DNA from 4 places in the Streptomyces sp. NPDC101152 genome. Region 2 is predicted to be linked to each of the others. Evidence: riboswitches for the same ligand, from Rfam matches in the RefSeq annotation. Region 2 holds a riboswitch; each other region holds the start of a gene.

Evidence for each region. Region 2 has a riboswitch for cyclic di-AMP ahead of ACIRVK_RS19795 (transglycosylase family protein). Riboswitches for the same ligand answer to the same signal wherever they lie in the genome.
Region 1: linked by a shared signal. The riboswitch ahead of ACIRVK_RS32625 (M23 family metallopeptidase) and the one ahead of ACIRVK_RS19795 (transglycosylase family protein) in region 2 are both predicted to bind cyclic di-AMP.
Region 3: linked by a shared signal. The riboswitch ahead of ACIRVK_RS12780 (C40 family peptidase) and the one ahead of ACIRVK_RS19795 (transglycosylase family protein) in region 2 are both predicted to bind cyclic di-AMP.
Region 4: linked by a shared signal. The riboswitch ahead of ACIRVK_RS27800 (peptidoglycan DD-metalloendopeptidase family protein) and the one ahead of ACIRVK_RS19795 (transglycosylase family protein) in region 2 are both predicted to bind cyclic di-AMP.

The regions. Positions count from the first base shown of each region.
Region 1 is NZ_JBIWPO010000035.1:34,426-41,608, reverse strand. It holds gene ACIRVK_RS32640 (DNA topoisomerase (ATP-hydrolyzing) subunit A) at 1-741, opposite strand, end outside; gene ACIRVK_RS32635 (M16 family metallopeptidase) at 1,010-2,404, shown strand; gene ACIRVK_RS32630 (M16 family metallopeptidase) at 2,401-3,789, shown strand; cyclic di-AMP (ydaO/yuaA leader) riboswitch at 3,993-4,156, shown strand; gene ACIRVK_RS32625 (M23 family metallopeptidase) at 4,170-4,934, shown strand; gene ACIRVK_RS32620 (GntR family transcriptional regulator) at 5,124-5,816, shown strand; gene ACIRVK_RS32615 (HPr family phosphocarrier protein) at 5,957-6,238, opposite strand; gene ACIRVK_RS32610 (GNAT family N-acetyltransferase) at 6,437-7,183, shown strand, end outside.
Region 2 is NZ_JBIWPO010000013.1:175,566-182,748, forward strand. It holds gene ACIRVK_RS19780 (nucleoside triphosphate pyrophosphohydrolase) at 1-738, shown strand, start outside; gene ACIRVK_RS19785 (cytochrome P450) at 785-2,056, shown strand; gene ACIRVK_RS19790 (transglycosylase family protein) at 2,235-3,191, shown strand; cyclic di-AMP (ydaO/yuaA leader) riboswitch at 3,340-3,557, shown strand; gene ACIRVK_RS19795 (transglycosylase family protein) at 3,561-4,262, shown strand; gene eno (phosphopyruvate hydratase) at 4,521-5,816, shown strand; gene ACIRVK_RS19805 (septum formation initiator family protein) at 5,994-6,470, shown strand; gene ACIRVK_RS19810 (DUF501 domain-containing protein) at 6,495-7,055, shown strand; gene ACIRVK_RS19815 (exopolyphosphatase) at 7,052-7,183, shown strand, end outside.
Region 3 is NZ_JBIWPO010000007.1:285,939-293,121, forward strand. It holds gene ACIRVK_RS12765 (VOC family protein) at 1-363, opposite strand, end outside; gene ACIRVK_RS12770 (LuxR C-terminal-related transcriptional regulator) at 360-1,193, opposite strand; gene ACIRVK_RS12775 (SDR family NAD(P)-dependent oxidoreductase) at 1,393-2,154, opposite strand; gene ACIRVK_RS12780 (C40 family peptidase) at 2,275-3,831, opposite strand; cyclic di-AMP (ydaO/yuaA leader) riboswitch at 3,840-4,004, opposite strand; gene ACIRVK_RS12785 (DUF5997 family protein) at 4,196-4,600, opposite strand; gene ACIRVK_RS12790 (LysR family substrate-binding domain-containing protein) at 4,659-5,390, shown strand; gene ACIRVK_RS12795 (TfoX/Sxy family protein) at 5,405-5,737, opposite strand; partial or broken gene ACIRVK_RS12800 (beta-L-arabinofuranosidase domain-containing protein) at 5,799-7,088, opposite strand; gene ACIRVK_RS12805 (hypothetical protein) at 7,059-7,183, shown strand, end outside.
Region 4 is NZ_JBIWPO010000025.1:22,711-29,893, forward strand. It holds gene ACIRVK_RS27780 (Glu/Leu/Phe/Val dehydrogenase dimerization domain-containing protein) at 1-533, shown strand, start outside; gene ACIRVK_RS27785 (hypothetical protein) at 583-909, shown strand; gene ACIRVK_RS27790 (TetR/AcrR family transcriptional regulator) at 919-1,539, shown strand; gene ACIRVK_RS27795 (SGNH/GDSL hydrolase family protein) at 1,577-2,362, opposite strand; gene ACIRVK_RS27800 (peptidoglycan DD-metalloendopeptidase family protein) at 2,811-3,737, opposite strand; cyclic di-AMP (ydaO/yuaA leader) riboswitch at 3,742-3,901, opposite strand; gene ACIRVK_RS27805 (alpha-galactosidase) at 4,207-6,279, opposite strand; gene ACIRVK_RS27810 (tyrosine-protein phosphatase) at 6,445-7,183, shown strand, end outside.

The DNA.
Region 1 (7,183 bases), on a different contig from region 2:
GCTCTCGTAGGCGTCCCGGATGCCGGCGAGGCCCACGATCCGGCCGCCGGTGGGCAGGTCGGGGCCCGGGACGTGCCGCATCAGGGTGTCCAGATCGGCGTTCGGGTAGCGGATCAGGTGGCGGGCGGCGGCGATGACCTCGGCGAGGTTGTGCGGCGGCATGTTCGTCGCCATGCCGACCGCGATCCCCGACGAGCCGTTCACCAGCAGGTTCGGGAAGGCGGCCGGCAGGGCGACCGGCTCCTGCTCCTGGCCGTCGTAGTTGGGGGCGAAGTCGACCGTGTCCTCGTCGATCGACTCGGTCATCAGGCTGGTCGCCTCGGCCTGACGGCATTCGGTGTACCGCATGGCGGCCGGCGGGTCGTCGTTGCCCAGCGAGCCGAAGTTGCCGTGGCCGTCGACCAGCGGCACCCGCATCGAGAAGGGCTGGGCCATGCGCACCAGAGCGTCGTAGATCGACGCGTCGCCGTGCGGGTGCAGCTTGCCCATGACCTCGCCGACCACGCGCGCGCACTTCACATAGCCGCGGTCGGGGCGCAGGCCCATCTCGTTCATCTGGTAGACGATGCGGCGGTGCACCGGCTTGAGGCCGTCCCGGGCGTCCGGCAGGGCTCGGGAGTAGATGACCGAGTACGCGTACTCGAGGAAGGAGCCCTGCATCTCGTCGACGACGTCGATGTCGAGGATCCGCTCCTCGAACGAGTCGTCGGGCGGCGGGGTCTTCGTGCTGCGGCGGGCCATCGCTGCCGGCTCCTTGCTGAAGCGTTTGACGGTAACTGACGCGGACCATTGTGGACCGCGGCACTGACAACGCGGGCCAGGACCCTCGGTCGGCGGTCCGGCCCGGCGCGCGGGTCACCCTCACCGCGGCTGCCCGCAGGCTACGCGATCCGCTGTGGGCGTACCTCCCCCGGGAACTTCGCCGCGGGTCCGCACGCTTGCATACAGTGGCAGGACCGGCAGCAAAACCGCGGTTCCCATCACCGCGACCGCGATCGAAGGGACGTACATGCCCATGGGTCACACGGCCACAGACCAGGCAGGCACCGGGGGCCTGACAGCGACCGAGCACCGCCTGGCCAACGGCCTGCGCGTGGTGCTCTCCGAGGACCACCTGACCCCGGTCGCGGCGGTGTGCCTCTGGTACGACGTCGGCTCCCGGCACGAGGTCAAGGGGCGTACCGGCCTGGCTCACCTTTTCGAGCACCTGATGTTCCAGGGCTCGGGACAGGTCAAGGGCAACGGCCACTTCGAGCTGGTGCAGGGCGCGGGCGGTTCGCTCAACGGCACGACCAGCTTCGAGCGCACCAACTACTTCGAGACCATGCCCGCCCACCAGCTGGAGCTCGCGCTGTGGCTGGAGGCGGACCGGATGGGCTCGCTGCTCGCCGCCCTGGACGAGGAGTCCATGGAGAACCAGCGGGACGTGGTCAAGAACGAGCGCCGGCAGCGCTACGACAACGTTCCCTACGGCACCGCGTTCGAGAAGCTGACCGCCCTCGCCTACCCGGAGGGCCACCCCTACCACCACACCCCGATCGGCTCGATGGCCGACCTGGACGCGGCGACCCTCGAGGACGCGCGCGCGTTCTTCCGTACCTACTACGCACCCAACAACGCCGTCCTGTCGGTCGTCGGCGACATCGACCCCGAGCAGACGCTCGCCTGGATCGACAAGTACTTCGGCTCCATCGCCTCGCACGACGGCAAGCCCGAGCCCCGCGACGGCTCGCTGCCCGAGGTCATCGGCGAGCAGCTGCGCGAGGTCGTCGAGGAGGAGGTCCCGGCGCGCGCCCTGATGGCCGCCTACCGGCTCCCGCACGACGGCACACGCGCGTGCGACGCCGCCGACGTGGCGCTGACCGTCCTCGGCGGCGGTGAGTCCTCCCGCCTGTACAACCGGCTGGTACGCCGGGACCAGACGGCCGTCGCGGCCGGCTTCGGCCTGCTGCGGCTGGCCGGGGCGCCCTCCCTGGGCTGGCTGGACGTGAAGACGTCCGGGGACGCCGAGGTGCGGGTCATCGAGGAAGCCATCGACGAGGAACTCGCCCGGTTCGCCGACCAGGGCCCGACGGCGGAGGAGATGGAGCGCGCGCAGGCGCAGTTGGAGCGCGAGTGGCTGGACCGGCTCGGCACGGTCGCGGGCCGCGCCGACGAACTGTGCCGGTTCGCCGTCCTGTTCGGCGACCCGCAGCTCGCCCTCACCGCCGTCGAGCGCGTCCTGTCGGTGACCCCGGAGGAGGTCCGGGAGGTCGCCGGGGCCCGCCTGCGGCCCGACAACCGCGCGGTGCTCGTCTACGAGCCGATCGCAGGAGAACCCGCCGAGGACGCCGATCCCCCCGAAGACCCCGAGGCCGAGGCCACGGTCGAAGCCGGCGACGACAACGAGGAGGCGGCCAAGTGACCGAGCTCGCCACGATGGACTTCCACCCGCAGCCCCAGGCCGGCGAGGCCAGGCCCTGGGCGTTCCCGGCGCCCACGCGCGGGGAGCTCGGCAACGGCCTGACCGTGCTGCGCTGCCACCGGCCCGGCCAGCAGGTCGTCGCCGTCGAGGTGCTCCTGGACGCGCCCCTGGAGGCCGAGCCGGCCGCCGTGGAAGGTGTCGCCACGATCATGGCGCGCGCCTTCTCCGAGGGCACCGACAAGCACTCCGCCGAGGAGTTCGCCGCCGAACTGGAGCGCTGCGGCGCCACCCTCGACACGCACGCCGACCACCCGGGCGTGCGCCTGAGCCTCGAGGTCCCGGCCTCGCGGCTGGTCAAGGCGCTCGGTCTGCTGGCCGACGCCCTCAGGGCGCCCGCCTTCGCCGACAGCGAGGTCGAGCGGCTGGTCCGCAACCGTCTCGACGAGATCCCGCACGAGCTGGCCAACCCCTCCCGCCGTGCCGCCAAGGAACTCTCCAAGGAGCTGTTCCCGGCGACCTCGCGCATGTCGCGCCCGCGCCAGGGCACCGAGGAGACCGTCGAGAAGATCGACGCGGCCGCCGTCCGCGCCTTCTACGACCGCCACGTCCGGCCCGCGACGGCCACCGCCGTGGTCGTCGGCGACCTCACCGGCATCGACCTGGACGCCCTCCTGGGCGAGACCCTGGGCGCCTGGACGGGCTCCCGGGCCGAACCCCGCCCGGTGCCCCCCGTCGCCGCGGACGACACCGGGCGCGTGATCATCGTGGACCGTCCCGGCGCGGTGCAGACGCAGCTGCTCATCGGCCGCGTCGGCCCCGACCGGCACGACCGCGTGTGGCCCGCGCAGGTGCTCGGCACGTACTGCCTCGGCGGCACCCTCACCTCGCGCCTGGACCGCGTCCTGCGCGAGGAGAAGGGCTACACCTACGGTGTGCGCGCGTTCGGCCAGGTCCTGCGCTCCGCCCCGGACGGGACCGGCGCCGCCATGCTCGCCATCAGCGGCTCCGTCGACACCCCGAACACCGGACCGGCGCTCGACGACCTCTGGAAGGTGCTGCGCACCCTCGCGGAGGGGGGCCTGACCGACGCCGAGCGCGATGTCGCCGTCCAGAACCTCGTCGGGGTGGCGCCGCTGCGGTACGAGACCGCGGCGGCCGTGGCGAGCACGCTGGCCGACCAGGTCGAGCAGCACCTGCCGGACGACTACCAGGCGACGCTGTACCAGCAGCTCGCCGCGACGGGCACCGTGGAGGCCACCGCGGCCGTCGTGAGCGCCTTCCCGGTGGACCGCCTGGTGACCGTCCTCGTCGGTGACGCGGCCGAGATCAAGGAGGCCGTCGAGGCCCTGAACATCGGTGAAGTGACCGTCGTCTCCGCCGAGTAGCGGCACGCGTGCGTGGCGGGGCCCTGGTGACGGAAGCGTCACCAGGGCCCTCGTATGTCCGAATTGAAGGAAATTTGAAGGAGAGTGGGCTGTTTGCCCTGTGGGATGCGCTACAAACTCCGTGATCCGTTTGGGAATTGAAAGTCGCCCCGCTTAGCGTCGTCCGGGCTGTCCGTCAGGCACCGCGCCGCACCCGCGGCACCGGACAGTCATCGCCGAGTCCCCGTACGGCGCGAGCCAGGGGAGCCGGGGACCCAAGTCAGTCCCTGGGGTGAATCGGACGCCCGCGCGTGCAGCGAGGGGGTCCGTAGGAGACCTTCCTGCTCCGAACCCGTCAGCTAACCCGGTAGGCGAGAAGGAAGGAAAGGACCAGCCTGTACATGGCGTTCATGTGCGCCACCGGGAAGCACCGTCTTCCCAGCCGGATCAAGCGTTCCACCGCCCACGCCGCAGGCGTCGCGGCCCTCGCCGCCACCGGCGTCGTCGGCTCCCTCGCGGCCCCCGCGCTCGCCGCCGACAACTCGGTCGAGCAGACCGGCCTCACCCCCGTCATCACCATCGGCGACTCGATCGCCGCCAAGATCGACGCCCAGGCCGCCGCGCAGAAGCAGGCCGCCGAGACGGCCGCCCGCAAGAAGGCGGCCGAGGAGGCCGCGCGCAAGAGGGCCGAGGCCGAGGCGAAGCAGGCCCGCGAGGCAAAGGCGCGCGCCGCCCGCGAGGCCGAGCGCAAGCGCCTCAACACGTTCGTCGCGCCGATCTCCGACTCGTACGTCTCCACGGGCTACAAGGCCAGCAGTTCGCTGTGGTCCTCCGGCAGCCACACCGGTATCGACTTCCACGCCGCCACCGGCACGACCGTCCACGCGGTCGGCTACGGCACGGTCGTCCAGACCGGCTGGGGCGGCGCGTACGGCAACCAGATCGTGATCAAGATGAACGACGGGACGTACACCCAGTACGGCCATCTGTCGTCCATCGGGGTCTCCGTCGGCCAGCAGGTCGCCACCGGCCAGCAGATCGGCCTGTCCGGCTCGACCGGCAACACGACCGGACCGCACCTGCACTTCGAGGCCCGTACGACCCCCGAGTACGGCTCCGACATCGATCCCGTCGCCTACCTGCGCTCGCACGGCGTGGACGTCTGACGAAGGATCGCGAGATCCCGTGAAGGCCCCGGCTCCCCGAGCCGGGGTTTTCGCCGTTTGTGCCGCCCCGCTGGCCAAAAAATATCCATGGATTCCGGTCCGCCGTCGGAAATTCCCGCCCATTGCAATAGAGTCACGGAACACACGTCAATGGTCGACGTTTCACGGGGATTAAGGCGGAGGTCGGACATGCGTATTCCGGCGCACTCGGTGTGCACGGCCATCCGGGACGACATCGTCGCGGGTGTCTACGAGCGCGGCAGCCGCCTCACCGAGGAACTCCTCGCCCGCCGCTACGGCGTCTCGCGCGTCCCCGTCCGCGAGGCCCTGCGCACCCTGGAGGCCGAGGGCTTCGTCGTGACCCGCCGGCACGCGGGCGCGTGCGTGGCCGAGCCGACCGAGCAGGAGGCCTCCGACCTGCTGGAGATGCGTCTGCTCCTGGAGCCGCTCGGCGCCTCACGGGCCGCCCAGCGGCGCACCGAGGCTCATCTCAAGGTGCTGCGCGGCCTGGTCAGGCTGGGCCAGGAGCGGGCCAGGAGGGGCAACAGCGAGGATCTGCGGTCCCTGGGGGCCTGGTTCCACGAGACGCTCGCCCAGGCCTCCGGCAGCCCCGCCATGACCTCGACGCTGACCCAGTTGCGCCACAAGATCGCCTGGATGTACACCGTGGAGGCGCCGGCCGACCCGGTCGAGTCCTGGGCCGAGCACGGGGCGATCGTCGACGCCGTGGCGCGCGGCGACGGCGAGCGCGCGCGGGCGATCACGGCCCTGCACACCGAGCGCTCCGCCGCGGCGCACCGGCTGCGTTTCGGCGCCCCTGAACGGGTGAACGGTGTGAGGAACTCGCAACATGCCGTAAACACGCCGAGCCTGCGGCATTAACACGAGCGCCGTATACAAAGAGAAGAGAATTCGCAGGGGGGTTATTCATGCTGCCCGTCGCGGAGAATTCTGCGGCCTGGGCGCGGGAAATGCGAAGGGCTCGCCCGGTAATTCGGACGAGCCCTTCTGTGGTGCCGTGATCAGACGGTCTCGGGAAGCTCCTCGAGCCCCTCGGCGACCAGCTTGGCGAGCCGGTCGAGGGCGGCGTCCGCGCCCTCGGCGTCGGAGGCGAGGACGATCTCCTCGCCGCCCTGGGCGCCCAGGCCCAGAACGGCCAGCATGGAGGCCGCGTTGACGGGGTTGCCGTCGGCCTTGGCGATCGTCACCGGGATACCTGCGGCCGTGGCGGCCCGGACGAAGATGGAAGCGGGGCGGGCGTGGAGGCCCTCGGCCCAGCCGACGTTGACGCGGCGCTCAGCCATGTGATGCTGCCCTTCGGTGTTCAGGGTTGTCTAGACCAGTTTCCCACAACGTGAAGCGTCTCCGGAGCGGACCTTCGTTCCGTCCGGGGTGAGTGGTCGGGCCGCGGCCTCGGCCCGACCTCCGTCCCTCGCACTGCTCGGTCGTCGTCCACAGACTGCCTCGCGCCGTTGTCGGACGCGAGCCGTAGTCTGGGGCCCATGCAGACCTCGTCGGACCGGCACGAGTACCCCGCCCACTGGGAAGCCGACGTGGTGCTGCGCGACGGCGGCACCGCGCGCATCCGCCCCATCACCGTTGACGATGCGGACCGGCTGGTCAGCTTCTACGAGCAGGTGTCGGACGAGTCGAAGTACTACCGCTTCTTCGCGCCCTACCCGCGCCTGTCCGCGAAGGACGTCCACCGCTTCACGCACCACGACTTTGTGGACCGGGTGGGACTCGCGGCCACGGTCGGCGGCGAGTTCATCGCCACCGTACGCTATGACCGCATCGGCGCCGACGGGCTGCCCGCCTCCGAGTCCGACGAGGCCGAGGTCGCCTTCCTCGTCCAGGACGCCCACCAGGGCCGCGGCGTCGCCTCCGCCCTCCTGGAGCACATCGCCGCCGTCGCGCGCGAGCGCGGCATCCGCCGCTTCGCCGCCGAGGTGCTGCCCGCCAACACCAAGATGATCAAGGTGTTCACTGACGCCGGGTACACCCAGAAGCGCAGCTTCGAGGACGGCGTCGTGCGCCTGGAGTTCGACCTCGAACCCACCGACCGCTCCGTCGCCGTCCAGCGCGCGCGTGAGCAGCGCGCCGAGGCGCGGTCGGTACGGCGGCTCCTGGTGCCGGGCTCGGTCGCCGTCGTCGGCGCCGGACGCACCCCCGGGGGCGTCGGCCGCGGCATCCTCGACAACATCAAGGAAGCCGGTTACGCCGGACAGCTGTACGCGGTGAACAAGGCG
Region 2 (7,183 bases):
GTCGCCACGGGCGAGGGCGAACCGGCCCTGACCGACGGCCTGGCCCGCCTCGCCGGCTCCGGACGCGTGAGCATGCCCGCCCTGGAACTCCTCCCCGCCTCCTACGACCTCCCCGGCGCCCGCCTCCTCGACCTCGTCCAGGTCATGGACCGGATCCGCGCCGAATGCCCCTGGTCCTCCCAGCAGACCCACAAGGGCCTGGCCAAGTACGGCATCGAGGAGGCCTACGAACTCGTCGAGGCCATCGAGGACGGCGACCGCGACGAACTGCGCGAGGAACTGGGCGACGTCCTGCTCCAGGTCGTCTTCCACTCCCGCATCGCCGAGGAGCACCCGGAGGAGCCCTTCTCCATCGACGACGTCGCAGGCGGCATCGTCACCAAGCTCATCCACCGTCACCCCCACGTCTTCGGCGACGAGACCGCCACCACCCCGGAGGAGGTCAAGGAGCACTGGCTGCGCACGAAGGCCGAGGAGAAACAGCGGGAATCGGTCACGGACGGCATCCCTCTCGGCCAGCCGGGCCTCGCCCTCGCCTCGAAACTGGCGTCCCGGGTACGGACGGCCGGCCTGGAGGTGCCCCTGCCGACGGGCGAGGGCATCGGCTACGAACTCCTCGCGCTGGCCGTCCGCGCGGAAGCCGCGGGCGTCGACCCCGAAGCGGCGCTGCGGGTCGCGGCACGGGCCTACCGGGACGCGGTCCGGGCCGCAGAGGGACTGCCCGGGCAGTACCGCTGACCACCGCCGAGGCAACTCCCACCACCCCGCCGGATACCGTCGAGGAGTGACCAGCCACCCCCTTCCCGACCGCACCGCCCCCGAACTCTTCACCTGGGAGTTCGCCGCCGACCCCTACCCCGCCTACGCCTGGCTGCGCGACCACGCCCCCGTGCACCGGACCACCCTCCCCAGCGGGGTGGAAGCCTGGCTGGTCACCCGCTATGCCGACGCGAAACAGACCCTCGCCGACCCGCGCCTGTCCAAGAACCCGGCCCACCACGACGAGCCCGCGCACGCCAAGGGCAAGACCGGCATCCCCGGTGAGCGCAAGGCCGAGTTGACGACCCACCTCCTCAACATCGACCCGCCGGACCACACCCGTCTGCGCCGGCTGGTCAGCAAGGCCTTCACGCCCCGCCGTGTCGCCGAGTTCGCCCCCCGGGTCCAGGCACTCACCGACCACCTCATCGACCAGTTCGCGAGCAGGGGTTCCGCCGACCTCATCCACGAGTTCGCCTTCCCCCTCCCCATCTACGCCATCTGCGACCTGCTCGGCGTCCCCCGCGAGGACCAGGACGACTTCCGGGACTGGGCGGGGATGATGATCCGTCACGGCGGCGGCCCGCGCGGCGGGGTCGCGCGCTCGGTGAAGAAGATGCGGAGCTATCTCGCGGACCTCATCCACCGCAAGCGCGCAGCGCTCCCCACCGACCCGGCCCCCGGCGAGGACCTCCTCTCCGGCCTCATCCGCGCCTCCGACCACGGCGAGCACCTCACGGAGAACGAGGCGGCGGCGATGGCCTTCATCCTCCTCTTCGCCGGATTCGAGACCACTGTCAATCTCATCGGCAACGGCACGTACGCGCTGCTCACCCATCCCGAGCAGCGTGCCCGCCTGCAGACCTCCCTCGCCGCGGGCGACCACGGCCTGCTGGAGACCGGCGTGGAAGAACTCCTGCGCTACGACGGACCGGTGGAGCTGGCGACCTGGCGGTTCGCCACCGAGCCGCTCACCATCGGCGGGCAGCACATCGCGGCCGGCGACCCCGTCCTCGTCGTACTCGCCGCCGCGGACCGGGACCCGGAGCGGTTCGCCGACCCCGACATCCTCGACCTCTCCCGGCGTGACAACCAGCACCTCGGATACGGCCACGGGATCCACTACTGCCTCGGTGCGCCGCTCGCCCGCCTGGAGGGCCAGAGCGCGCTCGGCACCCTGCTCACCCGACTCCCGGACCTCCAACTCGCGGCGGAACCATCGGAGTTGAGGTGGCGTGGTGGGCTCATCATGCGGGGGCTGCGGACGCTCCCGGTCGAGTTCACCCCTCGCGGGTGACGGGGCGTCACCGGCGAACGTGACACGACCTCAACTCTGTGATCTTCACGTGATCTGCGCGGCATTAACTTGTGACAGCTGATCGTCTGACGCTACGTTCACCCATCAACGGCGGCGCCAAGGCTTGGCCTACGCTTCACGCGCCGTGGTCACTGATGTCTCGCGAAAGGCCCCCCACATGCTCTCCGGGAACGGTCGTCACCGTCGCCCCCGTCAGGCTCCGGCACTCATCGTCGCGGCCGGAGTCACCGGCTCCGCCATCGCCATCCCGCTCCTCGGGGCGGCGAGCGCGAACGCCGCCGACGGGACCACGTGGGACAAGGTGGCGAACTGCGAGACCGGCGGATCCTGGAGCAAGAACAGCGGCAACGGGCTCTACGGGGGCCTGCAGCTCTCCCGGGTGGACTGGGACAAGTACGGCGGCCTCGACTACGCCCAGCGCCCCGACCTCGCCAGCCGTAACCAGCAGATAGCCGTCGCCGAGAAGCTCCTCGACGCCGAGGGTGTCGGCGCCTTCCACACCTGTGGACTGACCTCCGGGCTCACCAAGGACTCGGGGTCGGCCGCGGTCGACACGGGCGTCGTCGGCAGCCTGCTCGGTTCGTCCGGTTCATCCGGTTCGTCGGATGGTTCCGGTTCCACCGGTCTGTCCAACTCCTCCGGCGACTCGGCCGGTGGCTCCTCCTCGACGGGCGGCTCCCCCTTGCCGTCCGCCTCTCCCGACGCGTCTCCCGACGCGGGCGACAAATCCGCCAAATCGGGCAACTCCGCCTCGCAGTCCGCTTCTCCGTCGGATGCGCAGAGTGCCGGCACTCCGTCGACAGGCCGGGCGAAGAGTGATGACTCGGACAATTCCCAGCAGGCCGTGGGTTCCTGGAACCTCGTCGACACCGGCGCCGTGACGTCGGGCACCGGCGCCGGCCGGCATCGCGGTCCGAGCGCCGACGAGAGCAGGACCGCCGGCGCCGCGGGCGGCTCGTACACCGTCCACGCCGGCGACAGCCTCGGCTCCATCGCCGACGCCCTTGGCCTGAACGGCGGATGGCGCGCGCTCTACGACGAGAACAGGCAGGCCCTCGGGGGCGACCCGAACCACATCGCCCCCGGTCAGACCCTGCGTCTCCCTGCCGAATAGGGCGAAAGCCAGCGGGAGTTCACGTCATATTTCGCGCTGAATGTCCGGCTTCGCGAAAGTGTGGGATGAGTCTCAGAAGCCCTGATCGTCTTTGAAATTCCGCGGATCCCGTGTCTACCGTCAGGACCGCTCGGCAACCCGAGCCCCGTCTGTCGCAACGCCGAATCCTGCCAGCGGCCGTACGGGAACAGTCGTCGCGCAACAGCGCCGTAGGCAGGAGCGGGGGACCCAAGGTAAGCGCCCCACCGGGCAGTTGACGGTGGCGGCTAGGGGTTAAGCCGCGCCTCGTGGAAGCGAGGACGCGGCCGGGCAACTCAACCGGCCCGAACCCGACAGCTCACCTCGCAGGCGTCGGTGAGGGGATCATCCATGCTGTTTTCCGGCAAGGGCAAGCACCGTCGTCCGTCCAAGGCCACCCGCGTCGCCGCGCTCGCCGGTGTCACCGGTGTCGCCATCGCCGCCCCGCTGATGGCGGCCGGCAACGCCTCCGCCGCCACCGCCTCCGAGTGGGACGCGGTCGCCCAGTGCGAGTCGGGCGGCAACTGGTCCATCAACACCGGCAACGGCTACTACGGCGGCCTGCAGTTCTCCGCCTCCACCTGGGCCGCGTACGGCGGCACCGCCTACGCCCCGCAGGCCAACCAGGCCTCCAAGGCGCAGCAGATAGCCGTCGCCGAGAAGGTCCTCGCCTCCCAGGGCAAGGGTGCCTGGCCGGTCTGCGGCACGGGTCTGTCCGGCGCCGCCTACAACGGTGCGAGCGCCTCGAACTCCTCCTCGGGCGCCGGCACCGCCACCCGCTCGAGCGGGTCGCAGACCGCCTCCCGCTCCTCCGAGCGTCCGGCCGTCAAGTCCGACAAGAGCCTGAAGAGCCAGAAGACCGTCACCACCCCGACCGGCAAGAAGGTCAAGAAGGGCGACGGCGAGTACAAGGTCGTCAAGGGTGACACCCTCAGCTCGATCGCCGAGAAGCACGGCGTCAAGGGCGGCTGGCAGCAGCTGTTCAAGCTGAACAAGGACATCGTCGACAACGCCGACCTCATCTACCCGGGTCAGCAGCTGCACCTCAAGTAAGAAGGGCGCCTCTCCCCCCAAGAAGAGGCCCTTCCCCGCCCTCAGGGGCTCCCCGCTCCGGTGCGTGTTCCCCCGTACGCACCGGAGCGGGGTTTTTTGCGCGATGCCCGCGCCGCTCTTTGTTCCGTTCAGAAACAATTTACTCTCGGTTCTGCCCAAGGGGTGGTCGGCAGCGTGGCCGATCGGCCCGGGGCGGTTAGGCTCGGACTCGCAGAACCCGCGCGGTGCTGCGTACCCGCGTCACATCCCAAGAAGGAGATGCTCGTGCCGTCCATCGACGTCGTCGTAGCCCGGGAAATCCTGGACTCCCGAGGCAACCCCACGGTCGAGGTCGAGGTCGGCCTCGACGACGGCAGCACGGGTCGTGCCGCCGTCCCGTCCGGCGCCTCGACGGGCGCCTTCGAGGCCATCGAACTGCGCGACGGTGACCCGAACCGCTACCAGGGCAAGGGCGTCGAGAAGGCCGTCCTCGCCGTGATCGAGCAGATCGGCCCCGAGCTGGTCGGCTACGACGCCACCGAGCAGCGCCTGATCGACCAGGCGATGTTCGACCTGGACGCCACCGACAACAAGGGCTCCCTCGGCGCCAACGCCATCCTCGGCGTCTCCCTCGCCGTCGCCCACGCCGCCTCCGAGGCCAGCGACCTGCCACTCTTCCGCTACCTGGGCGGCCCGAACGCGCACCTGCTGCCGGTGCCGATGATGAACATCCTGAACGGCGGCTCGCACGCCGACTCCAACGTGGACATCCAGGAGTTCATGATCGCCCCCATCGGAGCGGAGTCCTTCTCCGAGGCGCTGCGCTGGGGTGCCGAGGTCTACCACACCCTGAAGAAGGTCCTGAAGGGCAAGGGCCTGGCCACCGGCCTGGGCGACGAGGGCGGCTTCGCCCCGAACCTCGAGTCCAACCGCGCCGCCCTCGACCTCATCCTCGAGGCGATCAAGCAGGCCGGGTACGTGCCGGGCGAGCAGATCGCGCTCGCGCTCGACGTCGCCGCGTCCGAGTTCTACAAGGACGGCAAGTACGAGTTCGAGGGCAAGTCCCGCTCGGCCGCCGAGATGACCGAGTACTACGAGGAGCTCGTCGCCGCCTACCCGCTGGTCTCCATCGAGGACCCGCTGTTCGAGGACGACTGGGCCGGCTGGAAGGTGCTCACCGACAAGCTCGGCGACAAGGTCCAGATCGTCGGCGACGACCTGTTCGTCACCAACCCCGAGCGCCTGGCCCGTGGCATCGAGGAGGGCACCGCGAACGCCCTGCTGGTCAAGGTCAACCAGATCGGCTCGCTGACCGAGACCCTGGACGCCGTCGAGCTCGCCCAGCGCAACGGCTTCAAGTGCATGATGTCCCACCGCTCCGGTGAGACCGAGGACGTCACCATCGCCGACCTCGCCGTCGCCACCAACTGCGGCCAGATCAAGACCGGCGCCCCGGCCCGCTCCGAGCGCGTCGCCAAGTACAACCAGCTGCTGCGCATCGAGGAGATCCTGGATGACGCGGCGGTCTACGCCGGGCGTTCGGCCTTCCCGCGGTTTCGCTCTGCGAACCAGTAAACACAGCGCTCTGCGAACCAGTAAACACAGCGCTCTGCGAACCAGTAAACACAGCAAGGGCTGACACACCGGCTGACCCTTCCGGGGTCAAGCCTTAGCCAGTCGTACGTACGTCCCCGTACCGGTCCCGTACCGTGTGCGGGGACGTACGCGCGTATGAAGGGGAGGCGGGGACACATGGCCGTGAAGGACCGGGACCGGTTCTCCACCGCGACCAGGCTGCGGCTGCTCGGCGAGCAGACGGCGGCCCGTGTCTACCGTTCCCAGACCCGGCGCCAGGCGCGCCGCTCCCGTCTCACGGGCCGCGCTGCCCTGCTCGCGCTCGTCCTGTGCACACTGGTCGTGGCGCTGGCCTACCCGATAAGGCAGTACGTCTCCCAGCGCGCCCAGATCTCCGAGCTGGAGCGGCAGAAGCAGCAGGCCCAGCAGCGGGTCGAGCAGCTGCGCGACCTGAAGGCACGCTGGCAGGACGACTCGTTCGCCGAACAGCAGATCCGGCAGCGGCTGCACTATGTGATGCCGGGCGAGACGGGGTACGTCGTCATCGACCCGGACGCGGGCAAGCAGTCCCGCGCCGACCTGGGGGCCGCCGACCGCCCCTGGTACGCCAACGTCTGGGACGGGGTCGACAAGTCCGACGCCTCCGACCAGTGACCTGACCAAGAGAGACAGTTCGTAGTGGAAACGCCTCCGCCGACCACCCCGCGCACCGAGCCCACCGACGCGGACGTCGAGGCCTTCAAGCAGCAGCTCGGGCGTCCGCCGCGCGGTCTGCGCGCCATCGCCCACCGGTGCCCGTGCGGGCAGCCGGACGTCGTGGAGACGGCCCCGCGCCTGCCCGACGGCACCCCCTTCCCCACGCTCTACTACCTGACGTGCCCCAAGGCGAACTCCGCGATCGGCACGCTGGAGGCGAACGGGGTCATGAAGGAGATGACGGAGCGGCTGGGCACCGACCCGGAACTGGCCGCCGCGTACCGTGCCGCGCACGAGGACTACGTCCGGCGCCGGGACGAGATCGAGGAGCTGAGGAACTTCCCGAGCGCCGGCGGCATGCCGGACCGCGTGAAGTGCCTGCACGTCCTGGTGGCTCACTCGCTGGCCGCCGGCCCGGGCGTGAACCCGCTCGGCGACGAGGCGCTGGCGATGCTGCCGGAGTGGTGGCGCAAGGGCACCTGCGTGACGCCGTCCGGTGAGGGACGCGAGGACGTGGAGCCGAGCGAGGGAGACGCCCCGTGACCCGTGTCGCCGCCGTCGACTGCGGTACGAACTCCATCCGGCTGCTCGTGGCGGACGCGGACCCCACCACCGGTGAACTGGTCGACCTGGACCGGCGCATGACCATCGTGCGGCTCGGGCAGGGCGTC
Region 3 (7,183 bases), on a different contig from region 2:
CCAGTGGTGGCCCGCCGGGTCCTCGGCCGTGTACTGGCGCTCGCCGTACGGGAAGTCGGTCGGCTCCGCCAGAATGCGGGCGCCGTGCGCCCTGGCCCGCTCGCAGTGGGCCCGGGCGTCCTCGACCCGGACCATCACCGAGTGCGTGACCTCGCCCGGACGCGGCGGCCGGCGGTCCTGCCGGACGTCCCCGATGATCACCGCCCCGTCGCCGACGGTCAGTTGGGAGCGGTGGTCCTCCCCGATCCGCACCCGCTCGGTGAACCCGAAGGCCTCGCCGAGCCAGGCGACCGCGGCCCGCACGTCCGGATAGATCAGGACGGGGATGACCGTCGCGGAGGGGATGGAGCGGTTCGGCTTCACGGCGGGCTCCCGGTGTCGGTGTCCCGTGGGGCGGAGGGCGCGGGCACCAGACCCATCCGCTGGGCCCGCAGGACCGTGCTGACGCGGTCGCGTGTGCCCAGTTTGCGGTAGATCTTCTCGACGTGCTTGTGCACCGTGCGCTCCGAAATACCGAGCCGCCGGCCTATCGCCGCCGCGGTCAGCGCGTCCGTCAGCAGGAGCAGCACCGCCGTCTCACGAGGGGTGAGCGTGCGGTCCTCGGCCGCCGCGCCGCCGGTCGAGCGCCGACAGCGTTCCAGCAGCTGACGCTGCTGCTCGACGGCGGCCAGCAGCGGCTGCAACAGTCCGGCCACCCGCAGGTGGTCGTCGGTGAAGTCCCTGCCGGAGCGGTAGACCATGCACCCGGTGACCGGGGTCGTGGTCACGGGCAGCGGGATCGCCAGGACGTGGTCCGCGTCCATCACGGCGCCGATCAGCTCCGCGGTCGGGCTCGACGACCAGGCACGGCCGGCCACGCGGCGCGCCGAGACCGGCGTCCGGTCCGGGCCCGCCGCGTACAGGGGCGCGAACGGGTAGCCCTTGCGCAGCAGGGCCGCCGCCCCGTCCCCGAGCACCGCGAACTCGGCGGCGACGGCGGCCGGCATCCCCACGGTGCCCCCGGACTCGTTCCACTCGTCCAGCTTGTAGATCAGGCTCTCGCCGCCGCACAGCTGCGGCAGGCTCTGCGCCACCATCGGCCACAGCCGATCCGGATCGCGTTCGTGCAGCGCCGCGACGGCCACCGACAGCATGCGTTCGACCTGTGCCACGTTTCCGCTCCGCTCGTGCGCCGCGTACGCAGTTGTACCCATACCGGCGCCGTCCAGCCTGCCTCAGACTGCAACGGAGCAACAGTCGGCGACACAGTTGCTCTCGGACGTACTCCAGCACCACGGCGCTCCGGCGGCCGCGCGGGGAGACCCGGCGGTTCGGTGGGGGACGGCCGGTTCTCCCCGGCCGCCCGGACACCGTGCGGGCCGCCGGAGCGGGGGACCGGCGGCCCGCACGACATCACGCTCCCTGCGGGGGACCCGCCCGCATCGCGTCCGAGATGGACTTGACGCCACCGTGCGCGGTCAGGCCGCCGTCCACGGGGATCTCGGCCCCGGTGATGAAGGACGACTCGTCGGAGATCAGGAACACCACGAGCGGGGCGATGTCCTCGACGGTGCCGCTGCGCCCCAGCGGCGTCTCCCCGATGGTCGCCGCGCGGAAGGCCGGGGTGGCGGCGGCCGTCATCTCCGTCTCGATGTAGCCGGGATGCAGGGTGTTGACCCGGATGCCCCGCGGCCCCAGCTCCATGGCGGCGATCTTCGACACCCCGCGCAGCGCCCACTTGCTGGCCGTGTACGCCACCGGGTAGTAGCCGGTGAGCGCGGCCGAGGAGCCGACGTTGACGATCGAGGAACCGGGCGGCATCAGCGGCGCGAGGTACTGGATGCCCAGCAGCGGCCCGGCCGTGTTGACCGCCTGGACCTGGGCGAAGTCCTCCGGCCGCACCTCCCCGAGTCGCTCGCGCCGGATGACCCCCGCGTTGTTGACCAGGCCGTGGATCTCGCCGTACGAAGCCTTCAACTCGGCGGCGAGCGCCGCCCAGTCGCTCTCACTGCTGACGTCCAGCCGCCGCACACCGCCCTCGGGCCGCACGTCGGTGGCGACCACTTCGGCGCCGGCCCGGGTCAGCGCCTCCGCCTCGGCGGCACCCTGGCCCCGCGCGGCCCCCGTGACGACCACCACTTTCCCGGCCAGCCGCCGGGTGTCCTCGTTGCTCACGCCGCCATCCTTCACCACCGGGGACGCGGAACTCCAGCACGCCGGGGAGGACCGGCTCCGGGGAACGCCGAAGAGGCCGCCCACGGTCGTGGACGGCCTCGGTGAGGTGGAGCCGCAGTGCTACGCCGGTCGGACGGCTATGCGGATCGCGGCCTCGCCGGCGTAGTGGACCGACTCCTCGCGGATGACCGCGCCCGGTCCGGGGGCGTGGACCATCATGCCGTTGCCGGTGTAGAGGCCGACGTGGCTGAAGTTGTCGTTGAAGAAGATCAGGTCTCCGGGCCGGCTCTCGGCGAGCGGGATCACCGTGCCGATGCTCGCCTGCTCGTGCGTGGACCGCGGCAGCGCGACCCCGGCGGCCTTCCACGCGGCCTGGGTGAGCCCGGCGTTGTCGTACGACTCCGGCCCCACCCCGCCCCACAGGCACGGTCGGCCGATCTGCGCGCGGGCGAAGGACACGGCCCGGTCGGCCCTGCTGCCGACGGGTGGCTCGGCGACGGCCTCCGGAACCCCGGTGTCCAGCACGCTCGGCTCCTGCAGCCGCCGCCACTGGTCGGACACCGGCAGGCTCGCGTCGAGGGCGGACGAGGGCTGCGCGCCCACCGCGGGAGAGGCCCACTGCTGGGTGCTCAACGCGCCGGTGTCGAGCACGGACGCCTGCTGCGGCACCGCTTGAGTCGTCGGCATTGCCGTCGGCTGCTGGAGCGCCCACTGCTGGGTGTTCGACGCGCCCGTGTCGACGAGAGGGGACTGCTGCGGCGTCCACTGCTGCGTCGGCTGCACGCCCGTGTCGAGGACGGACGGCTGCTGGAGTCGCCAGGCCTCCTCCACCGCCCGGCTCGCCTGCTCCGACCAGGGCGCCGCGGCCGACGCGGCTGCGGCGGCCGGCTGCTGCCCGGCGGGCATCGGGGCCGCGAGAGCCGGCGGTGACACGATCGGTGTCTGGGGCGCGACGGCCGGCTGCGCCATCGACGTCTGGCGGGCGGTGTAGCGGTACAGCAGCTCGCTCGCCGCCGCGATCTTGCGCTGGCTCTGCTCCTTGGAGCGGCGCAGTGAGGTCTGCCTCGGCTCGGCGCCGGTCGCCGGCGCGGCCATGGCGGACTCCTGCCGCTGGGCCGGCACGGCGGGAAGCACGGCCGTGGCGTCGCCGGCGGGCAGTTCGGGCAGGGGACGCCGCGGGCCGCCGGCGGGCAGCTCGGCCGCGGGCCGGCCGGCCGCCTCCAGTTCGAAGCCGGTACGGGCCGGCAGCGGGCGGTCCGCCGAGCGCGCGGGCCGGGGGGCGGCCGGACGCCGGTCGGGGGTGCGACTGGCGGGCAGGGCCGCCGGGACGGTCGGTCCCAGCGAGTTGCGCGCCATGTCGAACCACTGCCGGCTGACGTTGTCGACATCGGGGTCCGAGCGCCGGCCGGCTCCGGCCGGGGTACCCCGGCCCCGCGATCCGGTCGCCGTCGGCCGGGTGAAGTTCCACTGGCCGGTGTCGGACTCCGCCTGGTCGTAGAGGCTGTTCACCCGCTGGCGGACGGCCTCACGGCTGGGTCCCTCGTCCGCCGTGCCCGGCGCCGCGTCGGCGCTCTGGGCGAGCACTGCCACCGAGGAGAGGGCCGCTGCCGCGAGGGCGGAGTTGCGCATACCGGGCAAGCCGAAGCCGCCGGTGCGCGATGGTCGTTCCGGCGCCATGGGGGCCGTACTCCTTCCGTACTCCGCCTACCGGGTTAGCTGTCGGGTTCGGGCGGTCGTGTCCGGAAGGCATGCCCTACGACCCTTGCCCTGACGGGCTGTTGGGCCGATTCACCCCGTTGTTCGGTTGGGTCCCCGGTTCCGGCTCGCACCGGATTCAGCGGAGGCCGCGCGTCCCGGCGGGGTTCGCCGGAGGAACTCGAGCGGCCTGAAACCACGCTAGCCAACTTGTGCGGCTCGTGTGAAGGTTGACGACCAGAATGTCCGATACGCTTTTGTGACCTTCGTCGTGACGCACCGTCAGAAACGTGTGTCGTGCACGCAGCGGCGTGGGATCGTGACGGAACGTCGTCACGGCGGCCGGTCAGGACCGCCGGTCGCCACTCCGGGCCGCGCGCTCCGCGTTCCGCTTCTTGATCCGCGCCCCCTCCTTGCGGACCTCGGCCTGGGTGGCGCGCTCCCGGACGAGCCACTCGGGCTGCTCCTGCCTGAGCGCCTCGATCTGCTCGGTGGTGAGGGGCTCGGTGACCCCACCGCGCGCGAGGCCCGCGATGGAGACGCCCAGCCTCGCCGCGACCACGGGACGGGGGTGCGGCCCCTTGGCCCGCAGCTCGCGCAGCCACTGCGGCGGATCGGCCTGCAGCTGCTCGAGCTGGGCGCGCGAGACGACACCCTCACGGAACTCGGCGGGGGTGGCCTCGAGGTACACACCCAGCTTCTTCGCCGCGGTCGCGGGCTTCATCGTCTGGGTGGTCTGGTGCGACGTCATGGGATCCAGGGTATCGACCGGGTCCGAGGCCGCCGACCACGGCCGGTAACCTGGCGGGGTGACAGGCTCGGATGCATCCCCCGTGTTCCGGCTCGCGTACGTCCCGGGGACGACGCCCGCCAAGTGGGTGCGGATCTGGCACGAGCGCCTGCCCGACACCCCGCTGAACCTCCTCGCCGTCCCGGCGGCGGAGGTCTCCGCCGTGCTGCGCGCCGGCGAGGCGGACGCCGGACTGGTGCGGCTCCCGGTGGACCGCGCCGTCTTCAGCGCGATCCCGCTGTACACCGAGACCACGGTGGTCGTGGTCCCCAAGGACCACGTGATCACGGCGGCCGAGGAGGTGACCCTCGCCGACCTGGCCGACGAGGTGATCTTCCACCCTCTTGACGACGTCTTCGACTGGGAGCGCCCACCGGGCGAGCCCGCCTTCGAACGCCCCGCCACCACCGAGGACGCCGTGGAGCTGGTCGCGGCGGGCGTCGGCCTCCTGGTCGTCCCTCAGTCGCTGGCCCGGCTCCACCACCGCAGGGACCTCACCTACCGCCCCGTCGTGGACGCCCCGCAGTCGAGCGTCGCGCTGTCCTGGCCCGAGGAGGCGACCACCGACCTGGTCGAGGACTTCATCGGCATCGTCCGGGGCCGTACGGTCAACAGCTCACGGGGCCGCAAGGCGCAGCCCGAGGAGAAGCAGAAGCCGCCCGCCCGCCGCAAGCCCACGCCGGCCAATCAGACCACCCGCACACCCCGGACCCCCGGCCCCAAACGCGGCAGACCCCGCCGCCGCTCCTGAGGCCACCCGGTACCTCACTTCGGAGGCAGCTCCGCCGCGAACCCGTACCCCTCGTCGATCCACTCATCCAGATCCCGGTCGTCCGTCAGGGCGGACGGGTCCACCACGATCCAGCCGCGCATGGGCCGCCCCGTCATGTCGAACGGCCGCGCCCCCGGCCGGGCCAGCGCCGCGTCCGTTCCCTCGGGGCCGACACGGACCAACAGACCCCCGCCGCCGCTCACGCCCACCGCCATGTTCCCGTGCAGCAGGAACGCGAGGCCGCCGAACATCCGCTTCTCCGAGATGCCCGGGTCCGCGCCCAGATGCCGCCGGATCCGCTCGGCCAGCTCTTCGTCGTACGCCATGAGGGGCCTCGTTCCTTCCGCTCACCTCCAGGATGGACCCGAGCACGCCCGTCGGCCTCCGTCAGGCCACGAAGGCCGCCTGCTCCGCCGTGGCCACCACCTTCTCCCCCTCCGCCCGGTCCAGCAGCCCCGCGGACACCCAGGCCGCCATGCTCGCCCGGACCCGAGAGACCAGCTCACCCTTCCCGCGGAAAGGCGCGCCGGCCCAGATCTCGTCGAGCAGGCTCGTGCCGTCCTCCGTCGCCGGGTTGGCGACCCCGGAGTCGGTGCCGCCGAAGACGATCCGCGGTTCCGAGCGCCGGAAGTAGGTGTGCGTGGGATCCTCCGTCCCCTCGAAGAACGGGGCCAGCTCGACGGCGTCCAGGCGGAAGTGGAGCGGTTGGCCGGGGACCGGGGAGAGGGAGGGGAGCAGGTCGCCGGAGAGGGCTGTGTCGCGGTACAGGGCGAACTCCAGGTACTCCGTGGCCGCGTCGCGCGCGACGAGGTTGACCGGACCGAGGAAGAGGGTCTGGAGGGAGGCGTCGTCCGGGGCCTTCTCCACCCGCAGCCGGAAGGGGATCGAGACGCGGACCTCGTCCCCGGCGCGCCACGTCCGGGCCACCGGGAAGTAGCTGCCCGGCGTCGGATCGCCGTGCACGGCACGCCCGTTGACGGTCACCCTGAACCCCGCGTCCGCCCAGGACGGGACGCGCAGCCGCAGTTCGAAGGTCCCGCCGCCCCCGATCGTCAGGGTGCTGCCCTGCTCCCGTGGGTAGTCGGTGGTCTGGGTGACCGTGACGCCCCGCTCCGCCCAGGTCAGCCGGGACGGGCTGTAGAGGTTGACGTACAGCGCGCCGCCGTCGGCCGCCGTGAAGTACACCGAGTCCTGGTACTTCGTGGCGCTCTCCATGCCCGTGCCCTCGCAGCAGGTCGTGCCCTGCTTGGGCGTGTAGTCGCGCACATGTCCGGGCGTCAGCCCGATGAAGTACGTGACGAGCGGCTTCTCCGCGTCGGCCTGGTCCTGCTTGGAGCCCAACACCTGGTTGTAGAGGGCGCGTTCGTAGTAGTCCATGTACCGTGCTGCCGGCTCTTGGCAGAACAGCGCCCGGCACAGCTGCAGCATGTTGTACGCGCAGCACGTCTCCGCGGTCGTCGGGCTGATCGTCCCGGCGATCACGTCCCGCGCCCTCCAGAACTCGTTCGTGCTGGTGCCGCCGATGCCGTACAGGCGATGCGGGACGACCATGGACCAGAAGTTCCGCGCAGCGCTCAGGTAGCGCTCCTCGCCCGTCGCCTCGTACAGCCGGACCAGCCCGGTGAAGATCGGGATGTGCTGGTTGGCGTGCAGTCCGTCGAGTGTGTCGGTGTCCGCGACGCCGATTTCCAGCGTGGCGGGTTCGACGCGCAGGACGCGCAGCGGGTGATCGAGATGCTCGAGCCGCTCGGCGTCGACCTCGTGGAGTTGTC
Region 4 (7,183 bases), on a different contig from region 2:
TCGCCGACATCAAGGGCACGATCCTCAACCCGGCCGGCCTGGACGTCGAGGCACTGCTGGCGGCGCGCGACGCCTACGGCACCGTGGACCGTGCCGCACTGCGCCCGCAGGACCGTGAACTGCCGGGCGAGGCCTGGCTGTCCGTCGACGCGGAGGTGCTGGTGCCGGCGGCCGTCTCGTACGCGATCGACACCGTCGACCAGGAGCGGATCACCGCCCGCTGGATCGTCGAGGCGGCCAACATGCCGGTGCTGCCGGAGGCGGAGGAACTGCTGGCCGCGCGCGGGGTCACCGTGCTGCCGGACGTGGTGGTCAACTCCGGTACGAACGCCTGGTGGTGGTGGACGCTGTTCGGTGACATCGGTCCCGACGCGGACGAGGCCTTCGCCCACACGCGGCGCTCGATGCGGGCGCTGACCGAACAGATGCTCTCCCGCGCGGAGGCCGACGGGACGACCCCGAGGGCGGCCGCCCACGCCATCGTGGCGGACCGGCTGCCGGTCATCGCGGAACGGTTCGGCTGGTACCGGTGACCCCCGGCGGCACGGTCCTGGTTCCGCGGGCCGAGTAGGGTCGGCCGGCGTGGCCGTTCGACTGTGTTGTCTGCTGTGGGCCAGGCCCGGTGCGGCCGAGGCCCTCATCGTGTACGAGGACAAGGTGCTGGCGCTGCTGGGCGAGCACGGCGGACGTGTCCTGCAACGGGCCCGCACCGACGGCGCCGAGGGCGGGCCGGACGAGATCCAGCTGATCGAGTTCGACTCCGGGACCGGCTTCGACGCCTTCATGGCGGACGAGCGGCGCACCGCCCTGGCCGGCGAGCGCGACGCGGCGATCGCGCGCACCGAGCTGTACCCGGTGGAACTCGTCGAGCAGCGGTCTCACCCGGCATCGCCGGTGGCTACGGAATAAGGTGACCGCGTGGCGAGAGTGCGGTTGAGCGTGGCGGAGCGGCGCGAGGAATTGCTGCGGGCGGCGATCGAGCAGATCGAGGTGCGTGGCGTCGCGGCGGTCAGGATCGCCGACGTGGCCTCGGCGCTCGGCGTGAGCAACGCGCTCGTGCTGTACCACTTCTCCACCAAGGAGAAGCTGGTCGCCGCCGCCTTCACCTATGCGGCCGAGGACGACCTGGCTCATCTGCGCAAGCTGCTCGGCCGGCGCACCACGGCGCTGCGGCGGCTGCGCTCGGCCGTGCGCTGGTACGCCCCGACCGGTCAGGCCAAGGGCTGGCGGCTGTGGATCGAGGGCTGGGCGGCGGCGCTGCGCGAACCGGCGCTCCAGGAGGTCACCCGCGACCTCGACCGGCGGTGGAAGGCCGCGCTCGCCGAGGTCATCGCGGAGGGCGTGGCCGCGGGCGAATTCCGCTGCCCGGACCCGACGGCAGCGGCGCTGCGCCTGACGGCCCTGCTGGACGGGCTCGCCGTGCAGCTGACGTCGTACCCGGGCGCCGTGTCGCGGGCCCGCGCCCAGGAGTGGGTGGACGAGGCCGTGGCCCGCGAACTGGGCCTGGAACGGGCGGAGTCGACCGCATCAGAGGGGTGAGCGTCCCCCGTCCCGCGCCGGGGGACGCCCACCGCCCTCACGCCACCGAGGCGATCCGCATCTTGATGTCGTCCGGCGACAGCGTGCCCTTCGCCGTGACGTGGTCGCCCGAGGACTCGCCGCGCAGCCGGCGCCCGATCCACGGCACCAGGTACTCGCGCGCCCAGTGCACGTCGTCCCGCCGCACCTCGAGGGTGCCGCGCGGCGGCAGCGGCGGCCAGGGCTGGTCGGGATCGGCCGGCACCTCGAGGCCGAGGACCTGGCCGGCCCGCAGCGCCACGCGCGTGTGCCCCTCGGGCGAGAGGTGCAACCGGTCGTCGTCCCAGGCCCTGCGGTCCTGGACGGTCCTGAGGGACCACAGGTCCAGCACGGGGCAGCCGTACCTGTCGGCGATGGCCCGTACGTGCCCGTTGTAGGTGGCGATCTTGCCGCGCAGGTGCTTGAGCACGGGCACGCCACGGGTGTCGAAGCCCGTCGTCACCATCACGGTGCCGGCGGCCCGGGTGAGCGTCGCCACCGCCCGCTCGAAACGCTCGGCGACCTCGTCCGGGTCGGTGCCGGGCCGGATGATGTCGTTGCCGCCGGCACAGAAGGAGACCAGGTCCGGCGCGAGTTCGACGGCCCGCGGGACCTGGTCCGCCACGATCTGGTCGAGCAGTTTGCCGCGCACGGCGAGGTTGGCGTAGGAGAAGTCGCCCTCGGGGCGCCGGTCCGCGAGCAGCACCGCGAACCGGTCCGCCCAGCCGACCATCGCCCCGTCGGGACCGGGATCTCCCACGCCCTCGGTGAAGCTGTCCCCCACCGCGACGTACGACCCGATCACTGCTCCGCTGTCTCTGCTGTCACTTTTCGAATCGTCTGCCACGGCGGCCATGATTCACCTTCGAATGTGACCTACGCGACCGTAGGAAAGGGTTGACGGGCGGTGAGATAAACCACTGCCAAAGGGTTCACCAAGACCGGAATACCCCTCGGATCAGGGATGTTGACGGGTGAACCGCCAGACCCTGAAGTCGCCCGTTGTTCCACCAGCGGACCGTCGAGCAGTCGGAGACGATCCGGACATGGTTCGTTGCCGAGGCCGTGCCGGAAGTCGTCGTGGGCGAGGAGCCGGCCGCGATGGCGGGGTACGGCGCTCGCCGCGGCCGCGGGGGACGACCCGTGCTGTCGACACCGCCTGACGCCCCGCCACACGACCGCAACACCGAAGGCCGGACCCGGGGATCGGGGTCCGGCCTTCGGCGGCGTGTCGGGCGCGTGGTCGGCGGGGGCTAGCCGACGGCGACGCCCTTGGAGCGGAGGTAGGCGACCGGGTCCACGTCGGAGCCGTAGTTTGGCGTGGTGCGGATCTCGAAGTGCAGGTGCGGACCGGTGACGTTGCCGGTGGCGCCGGAGAGGCCGAGCTGCTCGCCCGGGGTCACGCTCTGGCCGACCGAGACGGAGATCTGGGAGAGGTGGCCGTACTGGGCGTAGTAGCCGTCGGCGAGCCTGATGACGACCTGGTTGCCGTACGCGCCGCCCCAGCCGGCGGTGACGACGGTGCCCGCGCCCACGGCCTTGACCGGGGTGCCGGTCGGGACGACGAAGTCGACGCCGGTGTGGTAGCCGCTGGCCCACATGCTGCCGGCGACGTGGTAGCCGGTGCCGATGGTGCCGCCGGTCACGGGGAGGTTGAAGCCGGTGGCGGTCGACGCGACGGCCTGGGTGACCTTCGGGGCGGAGGAGGCGCTCGACGAGGAAGAGGAAGCGGAAGAGGACGACGCGGCGGAGGGGGACGCGGACTTGGTGGTGGCGGTCGGCGTCGCCCCGCCGTCGAGGGTGAGCTTGAGGCCCGGGTGGATCAGCGACGGGTCGGCGCCGACAGCCTGGCGGTTGTCCGCGTACAGCTTGTGCCAGCCGCCCCGGACGTGCTGCTCGTCGGCGATCTTCGAGAGGTAGTCGCCGGCCCGGACCGAATAGGTGCGCACACCCCGATGGTTGGCGGCGGTCTTCTTTTCGGTCGCCTTCTTACCGACGGCCGGAAGGGACTGGACGGCCTTTTCGGAAACCGACCGGGGGGCGGACTGCGCGGTGGCCGCATGGGCGCCGGTGGCCCCCATGAGCGGCAGGGCGAGAGCGGCGCCGCCGGTTCCGGCGACGGCGATGGAGCGGGTGAAGCGCTTGGGCTTCGGGCGGCGGTGCTTACCCTTCGCGGGCATGGCGAATTCCTCTCCGTCGCCTGCGAGGTGAGCTGTCGGGTGCGGGCTGGAGATGCCCGGCCGCGTTTTTTCGGCGCGGCTTTACCCCTAGCCGTTCCGGAGACCGGAACAGGCGTCGTACCTGTGGGTCCCCCGCTCCTGCCGTTCACGGGTGAGTTGTGCGGGCTCCGGGCGGCGGCAGGACTGGGCGTCCGTCCGGATTGGTGGCGAACGTAAGCGACCAGGACGCAGAGGGACAAGCGCCGGTTCCCGTGGAATGCGTTTCCGTAGATCGACTGCCGGAATTCACGGTCACCCTCCGTGAATTACCGAACGTCCACATCACCCGAACACCCTTGAAGAGCAGATGAATTACGTGAACATGACGTGCAACGCACCGTCACGGATATGACGCTCCTCACGTGACGGTGCTCCAGCATTTCCCATTCCAGAGCGAGTTGGAATGAAGCCAGCAATTCGGACAGAAGGCTCAGATGCGGCGCAGCCGGATGACTGTCGCATCGAGGTCGCCGCGCAATCCGGTGACCAGTCCGTGATGCGACAGAACGGCCCCTCGATGAATTTCGCCCGTTTCAGGGCATTCGTACGACGCGGCCGGGTCGAGCCCGCGCAGCCGCAGGGCCGGTACGGGTTCTCCGTAACTCTGGGCCTGGAGCCAGGCGAGGACGACGGTTTCGTTCCCACGCACGTACTGCACCGCGCACAGGCCGCCCGTCGGGGGCCGCAGCCGGTGGAGGTCGCCGTGCTGGACCAAGGGGCGGATCTCCTTGTAGAGGCTCACCCAGTCGCGAGCCTCGGCGAGCTCCTCCTCGGTCCACTGGGTGAGATCCCCGCCGACGCCCAGCACGCCCGCCATGGCGCTCACGAACCGGAAGCGCAGCGAGCTGACCCGGCCGTTGAGCTGGGTGTTGGGACTGTCGGTGACCCAGGCGGCCATCACCCGCGCGGGATGGATCTGACTGAAGCCGTGCTGGATGGCGAGCCGGTCGAGCGGGTCGGTGTTGTCGGAGGTCCACACCTGGTCGGTACGGCTCATGATGCCGAGGTCGATCCGGCCGCCGCCGCCCGAGCAGGACTCGAAGGCGACGTCCGGGTGGGCGGCCCGCAGCCGGTCGAGGAGGGCGTACAGGGCGCGGACGTGGTCGACCCACAGGCGCTGCGGGTAGGGGTCGCCGGGCCAGCCCGCGTCGGTGAAGCAGCGGTTGAAGTCCCACTTCACGTAGTCGATCGAGGCGCTGGACAGCAGGGCGTCCAGTTGCTCCCAGAGGTACTCCTGGACGTCCTCGCGGGCCAGGTTCAGTACGAGCTGGTTGCGGAACTCCGTCCGCTTTCGTCCTGGTTGGTACTGCACCCAGTCGGGGTGGGCGCGGTAGAGGTCGCTGTCCGGGTTGACCATCTCGGGCTCGACCCAGATGCCGAACTGCATGCCGAGCGCGTGCACGTAGTCGGCGAGCGGCGCCAGGCCCTTGGGGAAGCGGTCGGGGTTGGGGGTCCAGTCGCCGAGTCCGGCGCGGTCGCTGGTGCGCTTGCCGAACCAGCCGTCGTCGACGACGAACAGTTCGACGCCGATGGCCGCGGCACGGCGGGCGAGCACCCCCTGCTGCTCCTCGGAGATGTCGAACTCGGTCGCCTCCCAGGAGTTGAACAGCACCGGCCGGTCCCGGTCGGCGTCGGGGATGACGTAGGCACGCTGGTAGGCGTGCCAGGCCCGGCTCGCGCCCCCGAATCCGCCTTCGCTCCACAGGCCGGCGAAGACGGGCGTGGTGTACGACTCCCCCGCGGCCAGGCGCAGCAGCCCGGAGTCGTCGTAGCCGGCGCCGCCGGTGATCTGCACGCGCGCGTCGGGGAGTTGCGCGACCGCGATCCGCCAGGAACCGGACCAGCCGAGCGCGCAGCCGTAGACCTCGCCGCGCTCCTCGGTGGCGTCCGTGTCGAGGGCGACCCAGGGCAGGTGCTGGTGGCCGGTGTGGCCGCGGCGGCTGCCGATGACCTTCTCGCCATGGGTGAGCGGCGCTGCGGTCAGCAGGGACTCGGCGGCCCAGCGGCCGTGCAGCTGGGACAGCCGCCAGCCCTCGCGGTCGGGCAGCGTCCAGGTGGCGGCGTCGGCGCGCAGCAGTTCCAGGGGCGCGGGCCCCTCGTTGTCGAGGGTCACCCAGCGTTCCACCACGTCGCGCCGCATGCGGTAGTGCAGCGTGACGAGGAGCCCGCCGTCGCGGAAGCGCAGCCGCAGGTGGTCGCCCTCCGCCTCGTACGCCTCGAAGCGCCACTCGGTGCCGCGCCGCTCCTCGGTGCGCACGGACAGAGCGGGCCGCGTGAACCGTGGGCCGCCCTCGACCGGGTACTCCTCGCGGCCGTCCAGCTGCGACTCGAAGGGCCGGTAGACGGGCAGCGGACGGACGGCGAGCGCCTCGGCGTCGGCGAGCGCGATCCGCGGCCCCCAGTGCAGGTGCAGAAGCTCGTCGTCCTCGGTGAGATGGACGGCGTAGCCGCTGGCCGGGCCGGTCAGCAGCCAGGTACGGCCGTTGTCGGAGATCTCGAGCATCTAGCCCCCACACATTCGAACAGGTGCGATCAAGCAGCAACATCATCAACGGCGGCGGCCCCCGGCGGCAACGCCTGTGGACAACTCATTGCCGTACCGACCGGTATGGTCGAGGAGGTGCCCGTCGCCGAGCCGCGCCGGCGGGGCCGAATGGGAGGAGCCCCCGTGACGCAGCAGATCCCGTCGACCGAACCGGAGCTGGCCGGAGTGCGCAACTTCCGCGACGTGGGCGGCCTGCCGACGACGGACGGACGACGGGTGCGGCACGGAGTGCTCTTCCGCAGCGGCCATCTGGCGCACGCCACGGAGCAGGACGCCGCGTTCCTGTCCTCATTGGGACTGCACACGATCTTCGACTTCCGCAACGCCGCGGACCACAAGCTGGAGGGCCCGGACGTCGAACTGCCGGGGGTGCGCAACGTGAACCTGCCGCTGTCGGATCCGGCGGACGGCTCCGGGTTCTGGAGGATGGTCCGGGACGGCGAGATCGACCAGTTGCGCGAGATCCTCGGCGACGGCCGGGCGGCGAACCGGATGATCGCCTCCTACCGCAAGATCATCAGGGAACGCACCGAGGAGCACGCGCGCGTGCTGCGTTCGCTCGCCGAGGACAGCCTGCCCGCGCTGCTGCACTGCGCGGCGGGCAAGGACCGCGCGGGCCTGTCCATAGCGGTGACCCTGCTCGCGCTGGGCGTCGAGCGGGAGGCGATCGTCGCCGACTACCTGGAGTCGAACGCCAAGCACCGCCGCTACAAGGTGCGCCGCAGCAGCACCTCCAGGGCCGGCTACTCCCCCGAGGTCATGGAACTGCTCAGCCCCCTGTTCGAGGCGCGCGCCACATACCTTCAGGCGGCCTTCGAGACGATCGACGAGACGTGGGGCGGCGTCGAGCCCTACCTGGAGC